3 regions of the Inquilinus sp. CA228 genome follow, and region 2 is predicted to be linked to each of the others. Evidence: predicted binding sites of a transcription regulator. Region 2 holds the regulator's gene; each other region holds the start of a gene.
What was found. Region 2 encodes PhoB, which activates phosphate uptake and scavenging genes when phosphate is short. Its sites were predicted from a motif close to TNTCATAAAACTGTCA; they were not measured.
Positions count from the first base shown of each region.

Region 1: a site for PhoB is predicted at 6,115-6,130, ahead of ACTOWL_RS32905 (UDP-2,3-diacylglucosamine diphosphatase). Genes of this name have one in related genera too.
Region 3: a site for PhoB is predicted at 2,831-2,846, ahead of ACTOWL_RS30150 (5'-nucleotidase, lipoprotein e(P4) family). Genes of this name have one in related genera too.

Region 1 is NZ_JBQJIK010000094.1:2,083-9,460, reverse strand. Features, by position in the region: gene ACTOWL_RS32930 (calcium-binding protein) at 1-249, shown strand, start outside; gene ACTOWL_RS32925 (M10 family metallopeptidase C-terminal domain-containing protein) at 301-732, shown strand; gene ACTOWL_RS32920 (calcium-binding protein) at 974-2,491, shown strand; gene ACTOWL_RS32915 (calcium-binding protein) at 2,748-4,250, shown strand; gene ACTOWL_RS32910 (calcium-binding protein) at 4,454-5,959, shown strand; gene ACTOWL_RS32905 (UDP-2,3-diacylglucosamine diphosphatase) at 6,228-7,028, shown strand; gene ACTOWL_RS32900 (glycosyltransferase family 4 protein) at 7,088-7,378, shown strand, end outside.
Region 2 is NZ_JBQJIK010000088.1:25,507-32,884, forward strand. Features, by position in the region: gene pstC (phosphate ABC transporter permease subunit PstC) at 1-652, shown strand, start outside; gene pstA (phosphate ABC transporter permease PstA) at 663-1,967, shown strand; gene pstB (phosphate ABC transporter ATP-binding protein PstB) at 1,973-2,788, shown strand; gene phoU (phosphate signaling complex protein PhoU) at 2,835-3,566, shown strand; gene phoB (phosphate regulon transcriptional regulator PhoB) at 3,563-4,270, shown strand; gene ACTOWL_RS32060 (class I SAM-dependent methyltransferase) at 4,330-4,911, shown strand; gene ACTOWL_RS32065 (transglycosylase SLT domain-containing protein) at 4,988-6,199, opposite strand; partial or broken gene ACTOWL_RS32070 (GNAT family N-acetyltransferase) at 6,343-7,378, opposite strand, start outside.
Region 3 is NZ_JBQJIK010000078.1:20,002-27,379, forward strand. Features, by position in the region: gene ACTOWL_RS30125 (urease accessory protein UreE) at 1-119, shown strand, start outside; gene ACTOWL_RS30130 (urease accessory protein UreF) at 112-819, shown strand; gene ureG (urease accessory protein UreG) at 816-1,439, shown strand; gene ACTOWL_RS30140 (dihydroxyacetone kinase subunit DhaK) at 1,469-2,059, opposite strand; gene ACTOWL_RS30145 (glutathione S-transferase family protein) at 2,105-2,725, opposite strand; gene ACTOWL_RS30150 (5'-nucleotidase, lipoprotein e(P4) family) at 2,863-3,705, shown strand; gene ACTOWL_RS30155 (hypothetical protein) at 3,730-3,951, opposite strand; gene ACTOWL_RS30160 (ATP12 family chaperone protein) at 4,053-4,748, shown strand; gene ACTOWL_RS30165 (antibiotic biosynthesis monooxygenase family protein) at 4,819-5,166, shown strand; gene ACTOWL_RS30170 (M20 aminoacylase family protein) at 5,176-6,342, opposite strand; gene ACTOWL_RS30175 (acyl-CoA carboxylase subunit beta) at 6,476-7,378, shown strand, end outside.

The DNA.
Region 1 (7,378 bases), on a different contig from region 2:
ACGATCACCGACTTCACCACCGGCGACAAGATCGACCTGTCGGCGATCGACGCCAACGGCGCCGCCCCCGGCGACACCGCCTTCAGCTTCGGCACCGGCGCCTTCACCGCCGCCGGCCAGATCCGGGTCCTGGACTTCGGCGGCAGCCGCTACGGCGTCTATCTCGAGACCACCGGCAACAAGGTGGAGGACGCGATCATCACGGTCTATTCCGACCATGTCCTGACCGCGGCGGATTTCGTGCTGTAGCCCCGCCGCCGCCTCCCGGCGCCGCGGCCGAGGGCGACACCATCGCCAACCATGACCGGCAACGCCTTCACCAACGCGCTGGTCGGGTTCGACGGGATCGACACCCTCAGCGGCGGCGGCAACGACGTGCTTCTGGGAGGCAACGGCGCCGACGTGCTGAACGGCGGGGCCGGCGCAGACTATTTCACCTACACGGCCGTCTCCGACAGCACCGCCCTGGCCACCGACACGATCCAGGACTTCCAGGCCGGGACCGATCTGATCTCCCTGAGGCTAATCGACGCCGACGGCAATTCCGGGAACAACGACACGGCCTTCCTCTTCGTCGGCACGCTCGGCTTCTCCGGCGCCGGGCAGCTCCGCTACGAGATCTCCGGCGGCACCACGACGGTCTCGGCCGATGTGGACGGCAACGGCACCGCCGACATCGTGATCAATCTCACCGGAGCGATCGCGCTGCAGGCCGAGAACTTCCTGCTGTAGCACCCGGCCGCCCGATCCAGACCCGCCGGCCCGGCGCAAGGGCCGGCGGGTCTTTTCGTTCGCGGGGCATGCATATTATGGTATTATATAGAAGTTTATCTGAATTCGTCGGATCGGCTCGCCTTTTCTGTTCCGAAGAGCTTCCGAGCCTTCGGGAGCACGGAGCCGAACGCAACAGGCTCGATCCAAGACGGCCGGTCCAGCCGCGATGTCCGATCGAGGCCAACAGGGGGGTCTCTCCGTGGCGGTTTTCTCCGTGCTCAACGGCACTGGACTGAACGGCGCCGGCATCCGGTTCGGCACGCTGTCGCAGATCGCATCCACGGGCATCGCCGGCTTTCCGATCGTCACGCCGACCACCGGCACTGTCTTCTTCAACGACACCGGGCTGCTGACCGTCGCCGGGACCGGGATGTCGTTCTCCCTTCCGAACAATTTCGGCGGCACCGTCACCAGCCTGAGCTTCAGCAAGCCGGCGATCACCCCGATCTTCTCCATCACCGGCATGAACACGGCGCTGGCGGATGTCGCCGCAGGCTTCCTCACCCCCGGCGGCGAGATGGCGGCGCTGGCCATCATCTTCTCGGGAGCCGACACCATCGGCGGCTCGACCCAGGCCGATTTTCTGATCGGCTTCGCCGGCAATGACGCCATCAACGGCGGCGCCGGCAACGACACGCTCCGCGGCGGCGCCGGCGGCGACATCCTGAACGGCGGCGCCGGCTCCGACTTCGCCAACTACCAGGGGTCGAGCGTCGCGGTGTTCATCGACCTGAAGAACAACACGATCTCCGAGGGCGACGCCGATGGCGACACGCTGATCGACATCGAGAACCTCTACGGCTCCAGCTTCGATGACACCATGTCCGGCACCGACGCCCGCAACATCATCGGCGGCGAGGACGGCGGCGACTTCATCTTCGGCAATGCCGGCGACGACTCGCTCTCCGGCGAGAACGGCGAAGACGTCCTCAGCGGCGACGACGGCAACGACCGGATCGTCGGCGGCGGCGACGGTGACTTCCTGCACGGCGATGCCGGCGATGATTCGGTCGATGCCGGGTCGGGCAGCGATGTCGTCACCGGCGGCGACGGCAATGACAATCTCTTTGGCAGCACCGGCGACGACAAGCTGGACGGTGGTGCCGGCAACGACATCCTGGAAGGAGGCGAACAAGGCGACGGCATCGATCAGCTGACCGGCGGCGACGGCATCGACACGGCCAGCTATGCCAGCTCGGCCGCCGGCGTGTCGGTGAACCTGGCCACCGGTGCCGCGTCCGGCGGCGACGCCGCGGGCGACACCTTCAGCAGCATCGAGCAGGTGCTGGGCTCGGGCTTCGTCGACACCATCACCGGCAACGCCGGCGCCAACACGCTGTGGGGCATGGCCGGCAACGACGTGCTCACCGGAGGCATCGGCGCCGATGTGCTGAAGGGCGGCGCCGGCAGCGACACCTTCCGCTATGTCGGAACCGGCGACAGCACCGTCGCCGCCGCCGGCCGGGACACGATCACGGACTTCACCACCGGCGACAAGATCGACCTGTCGGCGATCGACGCCAACGGCGCCGGACCGGGCGACACCGCTTTCACCTTCGGCACCGGCGCTTTCACCGCCGCCGGCCAGATCCGGGTGCTGGCCTTCGCCGCCAACCGCTACGGCGTCTATCTCGAGACCACCGGCAACAAGGTCGAGGACGCCATCATCACCGTCTATTCCGACCACGCGCTGGCCGAAGGGGACTTCGTCCTGTAGCGCCTGGCGGGCCCGCCCTCCCTCCACCGCAACCGGGGGAGGGCGGGATCCCCCGCCGCGCCGCTTTATCCGGGTCATTATCGGAAAATTGTCCGGAAACTTAATTTCCGGCAGTCGCTGCTTCCTTGCGTTCTTTGCCGGGGCACCGGAACGTTCTCGAACTGCCGCAGATTTTGCCCAATCTTTGATCAATCCCGATCCAAGCGACCGCAAGCGTCGTGATTTCGGGACGCGCATATTTTGGGGGAGGTTTTCCATGGCGGTTTTCTCCGTGCTCAACGGCACTGGCCTCAACGGCGCCGGCATCCAATTCGGCACGCTCTCGCAGATCGCGTCCTCGGGCATCTTGGGCGTCCCGATCATTGTGGGGCCGGGCGGCACCGTGGCCTTCAACGACACCGGGCAGTTGTCCATCGCCGGGGTGGGGCTGCTCTATTTCCCCCCGACGATCCAGGGCACCGTCAACAGCCTGACCTATAGCAAGCCGCTGGGGACGCCGATCTTCTCCATCACCGGCATGAACACGGCGCTGGCGGATGTCGCCGCAGGCTTCCTCACCCCCGGCGGCGAGATGGCGGCGCTGGCCATCATCTTCTCCGGGGCCGACACCATCGGCGGCTCGACCCAGGCCGATTTTCTGATCGGCTTCGACGGCAACGACACCATCAACGGCGGCGACGGCAACGACACGCTCCGCGGCGGGGCGGGAGCGGACGCTCTCAACGGCGGCAACGGCCTGGATTTCGCCAACTACCAGGGGTCGAGCGCCGAGGTGTTCGTCGACATCCAAAGCAACCTGATCTTCAGCGGCGACGCCGCGGGCGATACGCTGACCAGCATCGAGAACCTCTACGGCTCGGCCTTCGGCGACACCCTGTCCGGCAACGCCGACCGCAACATCATCGGCGGCGAGGGCGGTGCCGACCTCATCGATGGCCGCGGCGGCGACGATGCGCTGTCGGGCGAGGCCGGCGACGACATCCTCAGCGGCAGGGACGGCGCCGACCGGCTGGTCGGCGGCGACGGGGCCGACAACCTGTCCGGCGAGGCCGGCAACGACTCGATCGACGGCGGCGCCGGCAACGACAGCGCCTTCGGCGGTGTCGACAACGACAGCATCACCGGCGGCGGCGGCGTCGACCTGCTCGACGGCGGCGACGGCAACGACATCCTCGAGGGCGGGGCCGGGGCCGATACTCTCACCGGCGGCAACGGCATCGACACGGCGAGCTATGCCAGCGCGGGCACCGGGGTGACCGTGGTCATCGGTGGCGCCTCCACCGGCGGCGACGCGGCCGGCGACACCATGTCCGGCATCGAGCAGGTGCTGGGCTCGGGCTTCGTCGACACGCTGACCGGCGACACCGGCGCCAACACCCTGTGGGGCCTGGCCGGCGACGACGTTCTCACCGGGGGCGTCGGCGCCGACACGCTGAAGGGCGGCGCCGGCAGCGACACCTTCCGTTATGTCGGAACCGGCGACAGCACCGTCGCCGCCGCCGGCCGGGACACGATCACCGACTTCACCACCGGCGACAAGATCGACCTGTCGGCGATCGACGCCAACGGCGCCGGACCGGGCGACACCGCTTTCACCTTCGGCACCGGCGCCTTCACCGCCGCCGGCCAGATCCGGGTGCTGGCCTTCGCCGCCAACCGCTACGGCGTCTACCTCGAGACCACCGGCAACAATGTCGAGGATGCGATCATCACGGTCTATTCCGACCATGTCCTGACCGCGGCGGATTTCGTGCTGTAGCAGCGCAGCCACCGCGCCGGATGATCGAACAGCCGGCGGAAATTTCGTTCCGCCGGCCCGATGGTTTCTTGCGTTCTTCGTGGCGGCACCGCGAAGATCCTCGAACTGCCGCGGATTTTGCACGATCTTGAGCCGCTCTCGATCCAAGACGGCCGCAAAGGCCGCGATTTCGGATGGTCGGGGTGGCTCTCGGGGGTTTTCCCATGGCGACTTTCACCACGAACAGCGGCGCGGGCCTCAACGGCAACGGCATCCAGTTCGGCACGCTGTCGCAGATCGCATCCTCGGGCTTCTCGAGGCCCCCGCTCCTCATCGCGGGGATCATCGCAGTCTTCAACTTCAACGACACCGGATCGCTGTCCCTCTTCGGATCAGGGCTGTCATACACCCCTCCATCGACCTTCGCCGGCACCGTGACCGACCTGACCTACTCGAAGCCGGGGCTGGTCTTCTCCATCAACGGCATGAACACGCCCCTGGCGACCCTGGCCGGTCTCATCATCGGCGGCGGCGACGAGATGGCGATGCTCGCCGCCATCTTCACCGGCGACGACACGATCACCGGCTCGACCTTGGCCGACCGGCTGATCGGCTTCGACGGCGTCGATGCCATCAATGGCGGCGACGGCGACGATACGCTGCGCGGCGGTGCCGGCGGCGATACCCTCAACGGCGGCGCCGGCTCGGACTTCGCCAACTACCAGGGGTCGAGCGCCGAGGTCGCAATCGACCTGCAGACCAACGGGGCCTTCGGCGGCGACGCCCAGAACGACGTCCTGACCAGCATCGAGAACCTGTACGGCTCCAGCCACGACGACAACCTCGCCGGCAACGCCGTCCGCAACATCATCGGCGGCGAGCTCGGCGACGACCTGCTCCAGGGCCGGGCCGGCGACGATGCCCTCTCCGGCGAGGCCGGCGCGGACATCCTCGACGGCGGCGACGGCAATGACCGGCTGGTCGGGGGCGCCGGGGCCGACACCCTGCACGGCGAAGGCGACAATGATTCGATCGATGCCGGGGCCGACAACGACCAGGTCCATGGCGATGCCGGCAACGACGTCCTCTTCGGCGGCGCCGGCACCGACAATCTCGAGGGCGGCGACGGCAACGACGTGCTCGAAGGCGGGGCCGATGCCGACTCCCTGCAGGGCGGCGCCGGCACCGACACCGCCTCCTATGCCAGCTCGGCCGCCGGCGTGACCGTGGTGCTGGGCGGCGCGCCCTCGGGTGGCGACGCCGCTGGCGACACGTATAGCAGCATCGAGCAGGTGATCGGCTCGGCCCAGGCCGACGCGATCACCGGCAACGCCGGCGCCAACACGCTATGGGGCATGGCCGGCGACGACGTGCTGACCGGGGGTGGCGGCGCCGACGTGCTGAAGGGCGGCGCCGGCAACGACAGCTTCCGCTACACCGCCGTGGGCGACAGCACCGTCGCCGCCGCCGGCCGGGACACGATCACCGACTTCACCACCGGCGACAAGATCGACCTGTCGGCGATCGACGCCGACGGCGACGGGCTGAACGGCAACACCGCCTTCACCTTCGGCACCGGCGCCTTCACCGGCGCAGGGCAGATCCGGGTCCTGGCCTTCGCCGACAACCGCTACGGCGTCTATCTCGAAACCACCGGCAACAAGCTGGAGGACGCCATCATTGCCGTCTATTCCGACCATATTCTGACAGCGGCGGATTTCGTGCTGTAAAGGCGCAGCCGCCGCGCCCGCCCTCCCCCGTCCGCAACCGGGGGAGGGCGGGACCCCATCGTCCGGAAGCGATCGCTCCGCTTCAGAAAAGATTCACAGTCCGCGCCAACAGCACCCGAACAACCGGCACCAGATCGGCGGGCCGGAAGCACTCGTGACCGTTTTATTAATTTTTGCACCTGCGAGATCGAAGAAGACATCAACATGTTGTTTGCCGACGGCGTCTCGTTTATACCGACGGTATATGACCGCCGAAGGACCGCCGCCTATGGAACAGGTGACGCGCTATCGCACCATCTGGATCTCGGACGTCCATCTCGGCACCCGGGCCTGCAACGCCAACCTCCTCCTCGACTTCCTGAAGCACACCGACTCCGACACGCTGTACCTGGTCGGCGACATCGTCGACGGCTGGCGGCTGAAGAAGAGCTGGTACTGGCCGCAGCCGCACAACGACGTGATCCAGAAGCTGCTGCGCAAGGCCCGCAAGGGCACCCGCGTGCTGTACATCCCCGGCAACCACGACGAGGCCGCCCGGCAATTCGTCGGCCAGAACTTCGGCGATGTCGACGTCGCCGAGGACTGCATCCACGAGACCGCGGACGGCCGCCGCTTCCTGGTGATCCACGGCGACCAGTTCGACGTCGTGGTGCGCTACGCCAAATGGCTGGCCCATGTCGGCGACAAGGCCTATGAGCTGCTGCTGCACACCAACACCGCCCTCAACCTGGTGCGCCGCCGTCTCGGCTTCTCCTACTGGTCGCTCTCGGCCTATATGAAGCAGCGGGCGAAGCGCGCGGTCGAGTTCGTCGGCCGGTTCGAGCTCGCGCTGGTCGAGGAAGCCAGGCGGCGCGGCGTGGACGGGGTGATCTGCGGCCACATCCACACCGCCGAGCTGAAGGACATGCAGGGCATGACCTATGTCAACGACGGCGACTGGGTGGAGAGCTGCACCGCGCTGGTGGAGCATGACGACGGCCGGCTGGAGATCCTGCACTGGGCGGACATCGTGGCGGCCCGCGACGCGGTGGCGCCGCAGCCGGCCCTCGAACCGCAGCGCGCCGCTTGAGCCGGGATCGGGTATAGTCTCCGTGTGGACATGGCAGTGACGGAGCCGGCGGCCGGCTGATGCGCATCCTGAATATCAGCGACGCCTGGCTGCCCCAGGTCAACGGGGTGGTGCGCACCATCGAATCCACCCGCGACGAGCTCCGCCGCCGCGGCCATACGGTCGAGGTGATCGGCCCGGACCGCTTCGCCTCGATCCCCTGCCCGACCTATCCCGAGATCCGGCTGGCGATCGGCCAGAGCCGGCGCATGGCCCGGCTGATCGACGAATTCGACCCGGACGCCATCCACATCTCGACCGAAGGCCCGCTGGGCTGGGCGGCACGGCGCTACTGCATCCGCCGGCGGCTC
Region 2 (7,378 bases):
GGTGGCGGTGCCGATCGGCCTACTGGCCGCGATCTACCTGTCGGAATACGCCGACCGGCGCGTCCGCGCCTGGATCAAGCCGATCCTGGAGATCCTCGCCGGCATCCCGACGGTGGTCTACGGCTTCTTCGCCCTGACCACGGTCGGCCCGTTCCTGCGCGACGCCGGCGCCGGGATCGGGCTCGATGTCTCGGCCACCAGCGCGCTCAACGCCGGGCTGGTGATGGGGATCATGATCATCCCCTTCGTCTCCTCGCTGTCCGACGACATCATCAACGCCGTCCCCCAGCGCCTGCGCGACGGGTCCTACGGCCTCGGCGCGACGCGGTCGGAGACGATCCGCCACGTGGTGCTGCCGGCGGCCCTTCCGGGCATCGTCGGCGCCGTCCTGCTGGCGGTCAGCCGCGCCATCGGCGAGACCATGATCGTGGTCATGGCGGCGGGCCTGGCCGCCAATCTGACGCTGAACCCGTTCGAATCCGTGACCACGGTCACGGTCAAGATCGTCAAGCAGCTGACCGGCGACCTGGCCTTCAACAGCCCGCAGGCGCTGGTCGCCTTCGCTCTGGGGCTGACCCTTTTCGTGGTCACGCTCTGCCTCAACATTGTCGCCCTGCAGATCGTGCGCAAATATCGGGAACACTATGAGTGAGGCAGACCTGATGAACGGTGCCCAGCCGCGCGCGGTGACCCACGTCACCAAGCAGGCCGCCTTCATGGCGAAGCTGAGGCGTCGGCACGCGGCGGAGGCGCGCTTCCGCCTCTATGGCATCGCCGCGATCGCGGTGGCGATCTGCTTCCTGGTCGTGCTGTTCATCTCGATCATCGGCCAGGGCTACACCGCCTTCACGCAGTCGGCGCTCCGGCTGGAGGTGACCTTCGATCCGGAGGTGATCGACCCGTCCGGCCAGCGCGATCCCACCGCCCTGATGACCGCCGATTACGACCAGATCGCGCGCGACGCCCTGCGCAAGCAGATCACCGTCGAGAGCGCGGCCGACCGCCGGAAGTCGAACGGCCTGCTCAGCCGCGGCGCGCCGATCGTGCTGCGCGACATGGTGCAGGCCGATCCGTCGGTCATCGGCTCCACCCGCACGGTCTGGGTCCCGGCGCATGGCGACGTCGACGCCCTGATCAAGGGCCAGATCTCCCGCGACCTGCCGGAGGCCCAGCGCCGCCTCGACGACCAGCAGACGGCCTGGGTCGACCAGCTGGCCGCGGCCGGCACGCTGGAGCGCCGCTTCAACTGGGCGCTGTTCACCTCCGGCGCGTCGAGCAATCCGGAGCTGGCCGGCATCGGCGTCGCCGCCCTCGGCTCGGCCTATATGATGCTGATCGTGCTGGCGCTGGCGCTGCCGATCGGCGTGCTGGCGGCGGTCTATCTCGAGGAGTTCGCCAGGAAGAACCGCTGGACCGACCTGATCGAAGTCAACATCAACAACCTCGCCGCGGTCCCGTCCATCGTGTTCGGTCTGCTCGGGCTGGCCGTCTTCATCAACTTCTTCGGCCTGCCGCGGTCGGCGCCGCTGGTCGGCGGCCTGGTGCTGACGCTCCTGACCCTGCCGACCATCATCATCACCACGCGCGCCTCGATCCGCGCGGTGCCGCCCTCGATCAAGCAGGCCGCGCTGGGCCTCGGCGCCTCGCGCATGCAGGCGATGTTCCATCACACCCTGCCGCTCGCGGCGCCCGGCATCCTGACCGGCACGATCCTCGGCCTGGCCCATGCGCTCGGCGAAACCGCGCCGCTGCTGATGATCGGCATGGTCGCCTTCGTGGTCGGCTACCCGGCCACGCCGCTCGACCCGGCCACGGCCCTGCCGGTGCAGGTCTACATGTGGTCCGGCGCGGCGGAGCGCGGCTTCGTCGAGCGGACCTCGGCCGGAATCATCGTCCTGCTCGTCTTCCTGATCATCATGAACAGCTTCGCGGTTTGGCTGCGCAGCAAGTTCGAACGCCGGTGGTGAACCCCATGACCGTGATCCAGACAATCGTCCCGCATGCCGCAAACCCGGCGGCCGCGGCCGGGTCGGCCCCGAAGATGGTGGCGCGCGACGTCAAGGTCTTCTACGGCCAGAAGGAGGCGCTGCACAGCGTCAGTGTCGACCTGCTGGAGAACGAGGTGCTGGCCTTGATCGGCCCCTCGGGTTGCGGCAAGTCCACCTTCCTGCGCTGCCTCAACCGCATGAACGACACGATCGACGGCGCCCGGGTCGAGGGCTCCATCATCCTCGACGGCGAGGACATCTACGACAAGCGGCTGGACGTGGTGCAGCTGCGCGCCCGGGTTGGCATGGTGTTCCAGAAGCCGAACCCATTCCCGAAGTCGATCTTCGACAACGTCTCCTACGGCCCGCGGATCCACGGTTTCGCCAGCCGCCGCGACGAGCTGGAGGCGATCGTCGAGAAGAGCCTGATCGGCGCCGGGCTGTGGAAGGAGGTCCGGGATCGGCTGGCCGAGCCCGGCACCGGCCTGTCCGGCGGCCAGCAGCAGCGCCTGTGCATCGCCCGCGCCATCGCCTGCAGCCCGGAGGTCATCCTGATGGACGAGCCCTGCTCGGCCCTGGACCCGATCGCGACCGCGCATATCGAGGAGCTGATCGACGAGCTGCGGCGCGAATACACCATAGCGATCGTCACCCACAACATGCAGCAGGCGGCCCGCGTCAGCCAGCGCACCGCCTTCTTCCATCTCGGCGACCTGGTCGAGGTCGGCGCCACCGAAGAGATCTTCACCAACCCGCGGGACGAGCGGACCCAGGGCTACATCACCGGCCGCTTCGGCTGACCTCGGCCCCGACCGACCCGCCCACCAACAACCGGAACCGCCGTTCATGTCCAGCGAGCACATCGTCAAATCCTTCGACCAGGAACTGGAGACGCTGCGCCGCACCATCGTGCAGATGGGTGGCCTGGCCGAAAGCCAGCTCGAGTTGGCGATCCAGGCCGTGGTCCGCCGCGACGCCGACCTCGCCGGCCGGGTGATGCGCAGCGACGAGCAGATGGACGCCTATGAGGCGTCCATCGACTCCGTGGCGATCCGGTCTCTGGCGCTGCGCCAGCCGATGGCGGTCGATCTGCGCGAGGTGGTCTCGGCGCTCCGCATCGCCTCGGACCTGGAGCGGATCGGCGACTACTCCGCCAACATCGCCAAGCGGTCCCTGGCCCTGGCCCAGGTGCCGATGGTCCGGCCGGTGATGGCGCTGCCGCGCATGGGCCGGATGGTGCAGCAGATCATCAAGGACGTGCTCGACGCCTACACCGAGCGCGACCTGGAGAAGGCGCTGTCGGCCTGGCGCCAGGATGAATCGGTCGACGACCTCTACACCAGCATGTTCCGCGAGACCCTCACCTACATGATGGAGGATCCGCGCAACATCACCCCCTGCACCCATCTCCTGTTCATCGCCAAGAACATCGAGCGGATCGGCGACCACGCCACCAACATCGCCGAGCTGATCCACTTCCTGCTCACAGGCAAGCCGGTGACGGATGTGCGGCCGAAGGGCGACGCCAGTTCCTTCACCGTCGTCACCCCCGAGGCCAAGCCGGAGGAGAACGCATGAGGGCCGGCATCCAGCCGCTGGTTCTGGTGGTCGAGGACGAAGTCGACCTCGTCACCCTCCTGACCTACAACCTCGAGCGCGAAGGCTTCCGCGTCCTCGCCGCCTATGACGGCGAAGAGGCGCTGCTGCTGGCCAGCGAGCAGCGGCCGGACCTGGTGCTGCTCGACTGGATGCTGCCGCATCTCTCCGGCATCGAGGTCTGCCGCCAGCTGCGCCGCGGCGCCAAGACCCGCGACATCCCGGTGATCATGCTGACCGCGCGGGGCGAGGAGGGGGACCGCGTCCGCGGCCTCGATTCCGGCGCCGACGACTACGTCGCCAAGCCGTTCTCGACGCCGGAGCTGATGGCCCGGATCAAGGCGGTGCTGCGCCGCACCTCGCCGTCCAGCGCCGGCGACATCCTCAGCTACGCCGATCTCAGCATGGATCTCGGCGGCCACCGCGTCCGCCGCGGCAACCGCGACGTCCATCTCGGCCCGACCGAGTTCCGCCTGCTGCGCCACTTCATGCAGCATCCCGGCCGGGTGTTCAGCCGCGAGCAGTTGCTCGACATCGTCTGGGGCCACGACGTCTATGTCGAGCCGCGCACCGTCGACGTCCATATCCGCCGCCTGCGCAAGGCGCTGAACGACGACAGCGAGATCGACCTGATCCGCACCGTTCGCTCCGCCGGCTACTCGCTGGACGTCCAGGCGCAGGCCTGAGCCCGGGAACTCTCTGCAAAGACAGACGGTTGTCCCGACGAACGGCACGGAGGTGTCGAATGAGCAAGGATTCCTGGCTGTATGTCCGGTTGTGGTTCCGCTCGCCGCTGAAGGTCGCGGCCTGGGCGCCGTCCGGCCCCGCCGTGGCCCGCGCCTTCGCCCGGCACATCGACCCCCGCTGCAGCGACCCGGTGCTCGAGCTCGGTGCCGGCACCGGCAGCCTCACCGAAGGGTTGCTGGCAACCGGGCTGCCGCCGCAGAAGCTGGTGGTGGTCGAGAAGATGCCCGAATTCTGCACCGTGCTGCGCCGGCGCTTCCCCGGCGTCACGGTGCTGGAGGGCGACGTGGCCGAGATCGGCCCGATGCTGGACGCGGCGGGGATCCGCCGGCTGTCGATGGTGGCGTCCAGCCTGCCGATAATCTGGTTCCCGCTCGATCTGCAGCGGCAGATCATCGACGCCGCCTTTGCCCGCATGGGGCGGTCGGGGCGCTTCCTGCAGCTGACCAACCAGATCCTGTCGCCGCTGCCGCGGCGCAAGCTGGGGCTGCAGGGCCGGATGGTCGATTTCGTCTGGCGCAACCTGCCGCCGCTCGGCGCCTGGAGCTATCGCCGCCCCGCCGGCCTGCCCGACGCGGCCTGAGACCGGCGCACCCGGCCTCCCAAAGAAAAAGCCCGCGCCACCCTTCGGCGGCGCGGGCTTTCTTGTGAGCAGACGGTCAGTTGCCCGGTGCGCTCGGCACGAACCAGCCGGTGGGCAGGCCGTTGGACTGGCGCCGCGGCTCGCCGGCGTCGGCGACCTGCTGCGGCGCCGGGGCGCGCGCGGGCTTGGCCGACGCGGCGACGCGGACCGGCGGGGCGTCGGGGATCGGCGCCATCCGGGTCGGCGCCACCGCCGCGCGGGGCGTCGGCACATCCGGGATCGGCGCCATGCGCACCGGCGCCGGACGGACGACCGGGGCTGCGGCGGCGACCTGGGTGCTGCCGTCGGGGATCGGGGCCATCCGCACCGGGGCCGGGGCGACCTGGCGCGCTACCGGGGCGGCCGCGGCAACCTGGGTGGCGCCGTCGGGGATCGGTTGCATCCGCACCACGCCGGGCTGCGGCACCACGCGGACCGGCGGCAGCACCGAGGCGACCACAGTGCTCGACCCGTCCGGGATCGGCTGCATCGCGGCGACCACGGTGGTGTTCCGGGTCGACGAGCCATCGGGAATCGGCCGCATCGCCGCGACCACCGTGGTGTTCCGCATTGACGAGCCGTCCGGGATCGGCTGCATCGCCGCCACCACGGTGGTGTTGCGCCGCGAGGAGCCGTCGGGGATCGGCGCCATGCGGATCGGCGCCGGCACCTTCTGCTGGATCTGGGCGGCGGCGTACTGGGTCATCCGGTCGCTGCCGCCCTGGCCCGGCATGATGCCGGCGATCTGCGGCGCGATGATGTCCATGTAGCGCTCGGTCTCGCGCGGCAGCGGCCGGCCTTCCTCGACATACTGGCGGTACCGCTCCGGCCCGGCATTGTAGGCGCCGAGGAAGCCGGGATAGCCGTACAGGTCGTACATCTCGCGGATATAGGCGGCGCCGGCCAGGATGTTGTCGCGCGGCTCATAGGCGTCGGGACCCAGGCCGTGGGAGTAGCGCAGCTCATCATAGGTGCCGGGCATGACCTGCATCAGCCCCATGGCGCCGGCATGGCTGGTGATCGGCTGGCCGCCCTTCCAATGGGTCTGGCCGCCGCTCTCCACATGCATCACCGCGCGGATCCACTCCTCGGGGATGTCGAAGCGGCGCGAGGCGTCGTGGATCTCGACGCCCCAGGGGCCGCTGGCGACAAAGGGTTTCGGCTTCGGCGCCTCGGCGCAGGCGGCAAGCAGCCCTGCGAGCAAGGCCGTGGCCGCAACCATCCTGGTCCAGCGGATTGTCCCTGGCATCTTCCCCTCCAAGCTCCCCCAAAACCAAAAGCCCGGCAGCGTCGCCGCGGGCCAAAATTAACGCAGGCCCTCAACTTATACGGACAAGTGCTTCATTCAAAGAGGAAAAACGCAAACACCTATCCCCCTGGGTCACGGATTTCCTAGGCGGAATGCTGACTGAGAGCGGGCAGATCGTCGAGCGAAATCGTCACGTGAATGATGCCGGGCTCGTCCGGCACGTCGGCGCGGGCAAATCCAAGCTCCCCGGCCATGCGCAGCATGGTCACGTTTTCCCGCAGCACCTCGCCGAAGATCCGCTTCAGGCCGCGGCTGCGGGCATAGTCGATGATCTCGGTCATCAGCCGGTGGCCGAGGCCCTGGCCCTTGAGGTCGGAGCGCACCATGATGCCGTATTCCGCGGTCTCGCCGTCCGGGTCGGCGATGATGCGCACCGCGCCCAGGATCACCCGCCGCCCGTCCTCCTCGGCCTCGGCCGCCAGCGCCATCTCGCGGTCATAGTCGAGCTGGGTCAGCCGGGCGGCGAATTCATGGCTGAAGCTGCGCATGGCGCTGAAGAAGCGCAGCCGCACATCCTCGGGGCTGGAGCGCTGCAGCATCTCCTGGATCGCCGGCTCGTCCTCCGGCCGCACCGGCCGCAGCGTGACCTCGCGCCCGTCGCGCAGCGCCAGGCGCTGCACCAGCCGCTGCGGATAGGGCCGGATGGCGAAGCGCGGCGTGCCCGGCGGCAGCGGCGGCTGCACCCGGATCGCGGCGCCGGGCGCCAGCACGCCGGCAGCACCGGCCAGCAGCGGGTTGATCCGCAGCGCCGCCACCTCGGACAGGTCGGCGGCCAGCTGCGACAGCTTGACCAGAGTCAGCGCCACGGCGTCCAGGTCGGCCGCCGGCCGGCCGCGATAGCCCTGCAGCAGCCGCCACACCCGGGCGCGCATCATCAGGTCGCGCGCCAGCACGGCGTTCAGCGGCGGCAGGGCGGCGACGCCGTCATGCAGCAGCTCGGCCGCGGCGCCGCCCTGGCCGAACAGCAGCACCGGGCCGAACAGCGGGTCCTCGTCGATCCCCAGCACCAGCGGATGCGCGTCGGCCAGGGGCGCGGCGCCCTCCGGCACCAGCGGGATGCGATAGGCGTCCAGCACCGACCGCGCCTCGGCCGGGGTCAGCTCGGCCCGGCCCTCCGCC
Region 3 (7,378 bases), on a different contig from region 2:
ATGTGATCGAGGAGATGGTGCGCGGCCTCGGCGGCACGGTCACGGCCGTCGAGGCGCCCTTCGACCCCGAAGGCGGCGCCTATGGCCATGGCGCCGTGCAGGGGCATTCCCATGGTTGATAGGCCCGGGTCTGACGCGGCGCTGTACCGGCTGATGGCCTGGCTGTCGCCGTCCTATCCGGTCGGCGCCTTCAGCCATTCCAGCGGCCTGGAATGGGCGAACGAGGCCGGCTGGGTCACCGACCGGCCGGGCCTGATCGCCTGGATCGAGGATGCGCTGGCGCACGGCGCCGGCTGGAACGATGCCGTGCTGTTCACCCACGCCCACCGCGCCGCCGCGTCCGGCGACGACGACCGGCTGGCCGAGGTCGCCGACCTCGCCGCGGCGCTGTCCGCGTCGCGCGAGCGGCAGGTCGAGACCCTGGCCCAGGGCACCGCCTTCCTGACCATCTCCCGCGCCGCCTGGCCGGTGCCGGGGCTGGAGCGGCTGGCCGCGCATGTGGGCGAGACCGTCGCCTATCCGGTCGCGGTCGCCGCCTGCGCCGCCGGCCATGGCATCGCGCTGGCGCCGTCGCTGACCGCCTTCCTGCACGCCGTCGCCGCCAACCTGGTGTCGGCGGCGCAGCGGCTGGTGCCGCTGGGCCAGACCGACGGCCAGCGCGCCATCGCCGCGCTGATGCGGGCGGTGGCGGAGACGGCGGCCCGGGCCGCTTCCCTGCCGGACGGCGACCCCTTCAGCCAATGCGGCGGCCTGGCCGTCGCCGCCGACATCGCATCGATGCAGCACGAGACCCAGTACACGAGGTTGTTCCGCACATGACCCGCACCCAGAACGGCCCCCTGCGCGTCGGCATCGGCGGCCCCGTCGGCTCCGGCAAGACGGCGCTGATGGACGCGCTCTGCAAGGCGTTCCGCGACCGCTACGACATCGCGGCCATCACCAACGACATCTACACCAAGGAGGATGCGGAGTTCCTGAACCGCGCCGGGTCGCTCTCCTCCGACCGCATCCTGGGGGTGGAGACGGGCGGCTGCCCGCACACCGCGATCCGCGAGGACGCCTCGATCAACCTGGCGGCGGTGGCGGAGATGCGGCGCCGCTTCCCGGGCCTCGACCTGGTGCTGATCGAATCCGGCGGCGACAACCTGGCCGCCACCTTCAGCCCGGAGCTGGCGGACCTGACCATCTACGTCATCGACGTCTCGGCCGGCGACAAGATCCCGCGCAAGGGCGGGCCGGGCATCACCCGGTCCGACCTGCTGGTGATCAACAAGACCGACCTGGCGCCCTTGGTCGGCGCCTCGCTCGAGGTGATGGACCGGGATTCCCGCAAGATGCGCGGCGACCGCCCCTTCGTCTTCGCCCGGGTGCGCAGCGGCGACGGCGTGGCCGAGATCGCCGCGTTCATCGAGAGGGCGGGGGGACTGGCTCCGCACTGATGTGAGAAAGGCGGGGCCGGCGCCGGTCTCTACCTCACCACCGCCTTCAGCGCCTGCAGCCAGACCAGGACGGCGGCGGCGCGGGCGAGGGCGGCGACCTCCTCCAGCTTCCTGCCGGCGGCGATCGCGGCGCCGGCCAGCTTGTGGATCAGCATCGTGCCGGCGATGCCGCGGCGGCGCGCCGGCTCGACCGTGCCGCGCAGCGCCACGTCGTCGGCCACCACCACGATCTCGACCGGGATGCCCTCCTCCTGCGCCAGCTCGGCGGCCAGGCCGAAGTTCAGCCGGTCGCCGGTGTAGTTCTTGACCACCAGCACCGCGCCCAGCGGGCCGGCGGCGGCGCGGATGCCGGCCAGCACGGCGTCGACGCTGGGCGAGGTGAAGACGTCGCCGGCGACGGCGCCGGCCAGCATGCCGGGGCCGACATAGCCGGCATGGGCCGGCTCGTGCCCGCTGCCGCCGCCGGACAGAAGGGCGATCGGGCGCGAGGCCGGCACCGGCAGGTCGGCGCGGACCACCACGGCCTCCTCCTCCAGCAGGGCCAGGCCGGAATGCAGGTCGACGAACCCTTCCAGCATCTCGCGCAAGACATGGCGCGGATTGTTGATCAGCTTCTTCACGTCATGGCCCTCGGTCGGGAGAGTCGGGATCGGGGGAGGAACGGATCAGCCTTCGTTTCGTTGCCAGACCTCGGCCAGGCCCGGCTCGGCGCGCAGCCGCCCGGCGATCGCCGACAGCTTCGGGCATTCGGCGGCGAACCACTCGCTGCGCGGCCGCCAGTGGTTCATCACCGCGACGTAGACGTCGATGGCGGAGCGGGTGCCGCCCAGGAACCAGGGGGTGCCGGCCGCCGCCTCCATCTGCCGCCACAGCACCTTGCGGTGCTCGTCGGTCGCATGTCGCAGCTCGGCCTTGGCCTGGTCGCCGGTGACCCAGCGGCCGGGATCGTCGCCATAGGCCCAGGTCGGGTACAGCGCGGCGACGATGAACACCAGGCGGCGCAGGAAGGCGGGCCGGTCCGGATGGTCGGGCGGCGGGGCCAGGCCGGCGTCCGGCGCGACATCGGCGAGATGCAGGGTGATCGCCCCGCTCTCGGTCATCACCGTGCCGTCGGGCAGCACCAGCACCGGCACCTGGGTCAGCGGGTTCAGGCGCTGCAGCATCTCCCGGTCGGCCGGGCTGTCGTAGACGTCGACCGACTTGACCGCATAGGGCACGCCGGCGAGGGTCAGCATGATCTCGCTGAGCGTCGAGCCGCTGCCGGGCGTGGCGTAGAGCGTGTACATCGGTCCTCCCCTTCGTCGCGCCCCGCACTCCTAACACGGCGCGGCGGCGCGCGATACGAAGCCTGAACGGGGGTTGCAGCGCGCGGTCCGGGCCTGCTCATATGCCGTCACGAAACTGTAACAAACGGAGGCTTCGGATGATGCGATTCGGATGGGCTTCGGCCCTGGCGATGATGGCGGCGGCGGGCGCGGCCCAGGCGCAGCAGGGCCCCGGCCCGGACGACAACCTCAACGCGGTGCTGTGGGACCAGACCTCGGTCGAGGCGCAGGCCAATGCGATCGGCGCCTATGCCCTGGCCCGCATCCGGCTGGACGAGGCGCTGGCCGACCCGTCCCGCACCGCGGCACCGGCGGAGCAGACCGGCGATTTCAAGAATTTCCCGCCGGCGGTGGTGCTGGACGTCGACGACACGCTCCTGAACACCTCGCCCTACCAGGCCCGCAACGTGGTCGAGGGCTCGGGCTTCAACCCGAAGACCTGGACGACCTACGTCAACGCCAAGATCGACACCGCGATCCCCGGCGCGGTCGAGTTCACGCAATACGCCGCGTCCAAGGGCGTGAAGGTGTTCTACGTCACCAATCGCACCAAGGAGGAGGAAGGGCCGACGGTCGAGCACATGAAGGCGCTCGGCTTCCCGATGGGCGACAATGTCGACACCTTCCTCAGCGCCAAGGAGCAGCCGGACTGGGGCTCGGCCAAGGGCACGCGCCGCGCCGTGATCGCCAAGGATTACAGGATCCTGCTGCTGGTCGGCGACAATTTCGGCGATTTCAGCGACGCCTACAAAGGCACGCTGGAGGAGCGGCAGACGGCCTTCGAGGCGGCCAAGGACCATTGGGGCCGCGACTGGATCGCGATCGCCAACCCGACCTACGGCTCGTTCGAATCGGCGCCGTACAAGGGCGACTACAAGCTGCCGGCGGCGGATCAGCGCAAGCTGAAGATTGAGGCGCTGACGCCCTGGAACGGGCAGTAGCCGTGTCCCCGGGGCCGCGGCGGATCAGAACCCGCTGCGGCCCTGGAACGGCTGGCCGGTGAACAGCGAGACCAGATGCGCCAGCATCAGGATCACCACCAGCGCCGCCACCATCATCACCGGGATCACCGGGAACAGCCGCACCTCGCCCGGCGGTGGGCGGCGCCGGTCCATCACCAGCATGGCCGCGACCACCGCCAGGGCGGCGGCGAGGATGATCGAGGTGTTGGTCAGGTCGAGCTGCATCGTGGCACCGCGGTAGCATTCCCGTGGTCTCGACGGAAGACAGGGTTGCATCCGCGGCCGCGATTGCCGATATCGGCGCGGGCGGAGAGAGGGCCGGGACGATGAAGCGCTTCTACAAGACGGTGGGTGTGGTGCCGGCCGGCGACGGGTTCGGCGTCGTCCTCGACGGCAAGCCGATCAAGAGCCCGGCCAAGGCCGATCTCGTCCTGCCCAGCCGCGCCTTGGCCGAGGCGGTGGCGGCGGAATGGGACGCGCAGGCCGACAAGGTGGTGCCTTCGGCCATGCCGCTGATGCAGCTGGCGGCGACGGCGATCGACAAGGTCGCGCCGAATCGCGATCTGATCATCGACACCATCGCCCCCTATGGCGGCAGCGACCTGCTGTGCTACCGGGCCGAGGCGCCGACGGCGCTGGCCGAGCGGCAGGCCGCCGCCTGGCAGCCGCTGCTCGACTGGGCGATGACCGCGCATGACGCGCCGCTGACCGCGACCTCCGGCATCCTCCACCAGGCCCAGCCGGACGCCAGTCTCGCGGCGCTGCGCGCGGCGGTGGCGGCGCAGGACGACTGGCGGCTGACGGCGCTGCACCAGGCGACGGCGCTGACCGGATCGCTGGTGCTCGGCCTGGCGCTGCTGGCCGGCCGGATCGACGCCGACGAGGCCTTCGAGCTGGCCGAGCTCGACGCCAGCTTCCAGATCGAGCGCTGGGGCGAGGAAGCCGAGGCCACGGACCGGCGCGCGGCGCTCCGGGCCGAGCTGCAGGCGGCGGCCCGATTGGTCGAACTGGCGGCGGGCTGACTGGAGGCTCCGGCCGGGCGACCTATCTGAAGGGCTGAGGCCCGGCGCACGGCAAGCGAGGAGCGACACGATGACCAGCGACGCCAAGCGACCCATGATCGCCCGGATCTGGCGCGGCCACACCCGGCCCGAGCGGGCCGACGAATACGAGGCCTACAATTACGAGGTCGGGATCAAGCCGCTGATCGAGAAGGCGCTGGGGGTGCAGACCCTCCGCGAGGACCGCGAGGCCTATTCCGAATTCATGACGATCTCCTACTGGGAGAGCGTCGAGGCGATGGCGAGCTTCACCGGCGGCGACCCGACCCGGATCCACCATCTCGACCGCGACCCGGAGTTCCTGATCGAGCTGCCGGACCGGGTCCAGGTCCTGGAGATCCGCGCCGCGCATGGCGACATCGGCGGCGATCGCCGGTGACGCCGGGGCTCACCCCGCCTTCTTCAGCCGCGTCTCCACCAGCCGCGACCACAGCGTGGCGCCGACCGGCAGGATCTCGTCGTTGAAGTCGTAATGCGGGTTGTGCACCGGCACGCTGCCGCGGCCGTTGCCGATGAACAGGAAGGCGCCCGGCTTCTCGGCCAGCATGTAGGCGAAATCCTCCGACGCCATGACGATGGTGCCGTTGCTGTCGACCGCGTCGGCGCCCAGCGCGTCCGCCGCGGCCTCGGCGACCCAGGCCGTCTCGGCGGCGTCGTTGATCACAGGGATCACCTTGATCTGCACCTTCGACTCGGCCCGGCCGCCGAAGGCGGCGGCGACGTCGCGGGCGATCGCCTCGATCCGCACCTTCAGCGCCTCCAGCACCTCCATCCGCAGCGCCCGGAAGGTGCCGCGCAGCACGGCGGTGTCGGGGATCACGTTGTAGGCGTCGCCGGCATGGATCTGGGTGACGCTGACCACCGCGGAATCGAGGGCGGCGACGTTGCGGGCGACCACGCTCTGCAGCGCCGTCACCACATGCGCCGCGATCAGCACCGGGTCGATGCCGGTCTCCGGCAGCGCGCCATGGGCGCCGCGGCCGGCGATCTCGATGTCGAAGATGCCGCCGCCGGACATCGTCGCGCCGGGGCGGACCATGACCCGGCCGGCATCCAGCGTGTGGAAATTGTGCATGCCGAACACGGCCTCGCAGGGGAACTGGTCGAACAGCCCGTCGGCGATCATCGCCTGCGCCCCGCCGCGGCCCTCCTCGGCCGGCTGGAAGATGAAATGCACCGTGCCGTCGAAGTTCCGCGTCGCCGCCAGGTAGCGGGCGGCGCCGAGCAGCATGGTGGTGTGGCCGTCATGGCCGCAGGCATGCATCGTGTTGGCGGTCTGCGACCGGTGGCCGAAGCCGTTCGCCTCCTGCATCGGCAGCGCGTCCATGTCGGCGCGCAGCGCGATCGCGCGCGGGTTGTTGCCGACCCGCAGCGTGCCGACCACGCCGGTGCGGCCGATCCCGGTCGCCACCTCGCAGCCGAAGGCGCGCAGCCGCTCCGCCACCAGGGCGCTGGTGCGGTGCTCCTCGAAGCCCAGCTCGGGATGGGCGTGGATGTCCCGACGCCATTCGGTCAACTCGTCGGCGAAGCCGGCGATCATCGGGTCGATCTTCATGGCGGGTCCTCGCGGGAACGTCAGACAATATCAGGACCCAAGGCCTACAGGCTGGCAAGCCCCGATCTCGCCCAGCCCTCAGCCTCGTGCTATTGCAGGCGGATGACGCTTTGCGGACATCCGCGGGGGGAGAATGCGTGAGATCCTTGAGGTGCTCGAGAAGAAGCGCGCGGCGGCGCGCCTCGGCGGCGGCAAGAAACGCGTCGAGGCCCAGCATGCCAAGGGCAAGCTGACGGCGCGCGAGCGGCTCGACGTCTTCCTCGACCCCGGCTCCTTCGAGGAATGGGACATGTTCGTCGAGCACCGCTCGCCGGATTTCGGCATGGCCGAGCAGAAGGTGCCGGGCGACGGTGTGGTCACCGGCTTCGGCACCGTCGACGGCAAGCTGGTCTTCGTCTTCAGCCAGGACTTCACGGTGTTCGGCGGCTCGCTGTCCGAGGCGCATGCCGAGAAGATCTGCAAGGTCATGGACCAGGCGATGAAGGTCGGCGCCCCGGTGATCGGCCTGAACGATTCGGGCGGCGCCCGGATCCAGGAGGGCGTGGCCTCGCTCGGCGGCTATGCCGAGGTGTTCCAGCGCAACGTCCTGGCCTCGGGCGTGGTGCCGCAGATCTCGCTGATCATGGGGCCCTGCGCCGGCGGCGCGGTCTATTCGCCGGCGATGACCGACTTCATCTTCATGGTGAAGGACAGCTCCTACATGTTCGTCACCGGCCCGGACGTGGTGAAGACGGTGACGCATGAGGTGGTGACGGCCGAGGATCTGGGCGGCGCCGTCACCCACACCGCCAAGTCGGGCGTCGCCGACCTGGCCTTCGAGGACGATGTCGAGGCGCTGCTGCGGCTGCGCGACTTCGTCGGCTTCCTGCCATCCTCGAACCGGTCGCCGGCGCCGATCCGCCCGACCGAGGACCCGGCCGACCGGCCGGAGATGTCGCTCGACACCCTGATCCCGGCCAATCCGAACAAGCCCTACGACATGAAGGAGCTGATCGGGAAGGTGGTGGACGAGGGCGACTTCTTCGAGCTGCAGCCG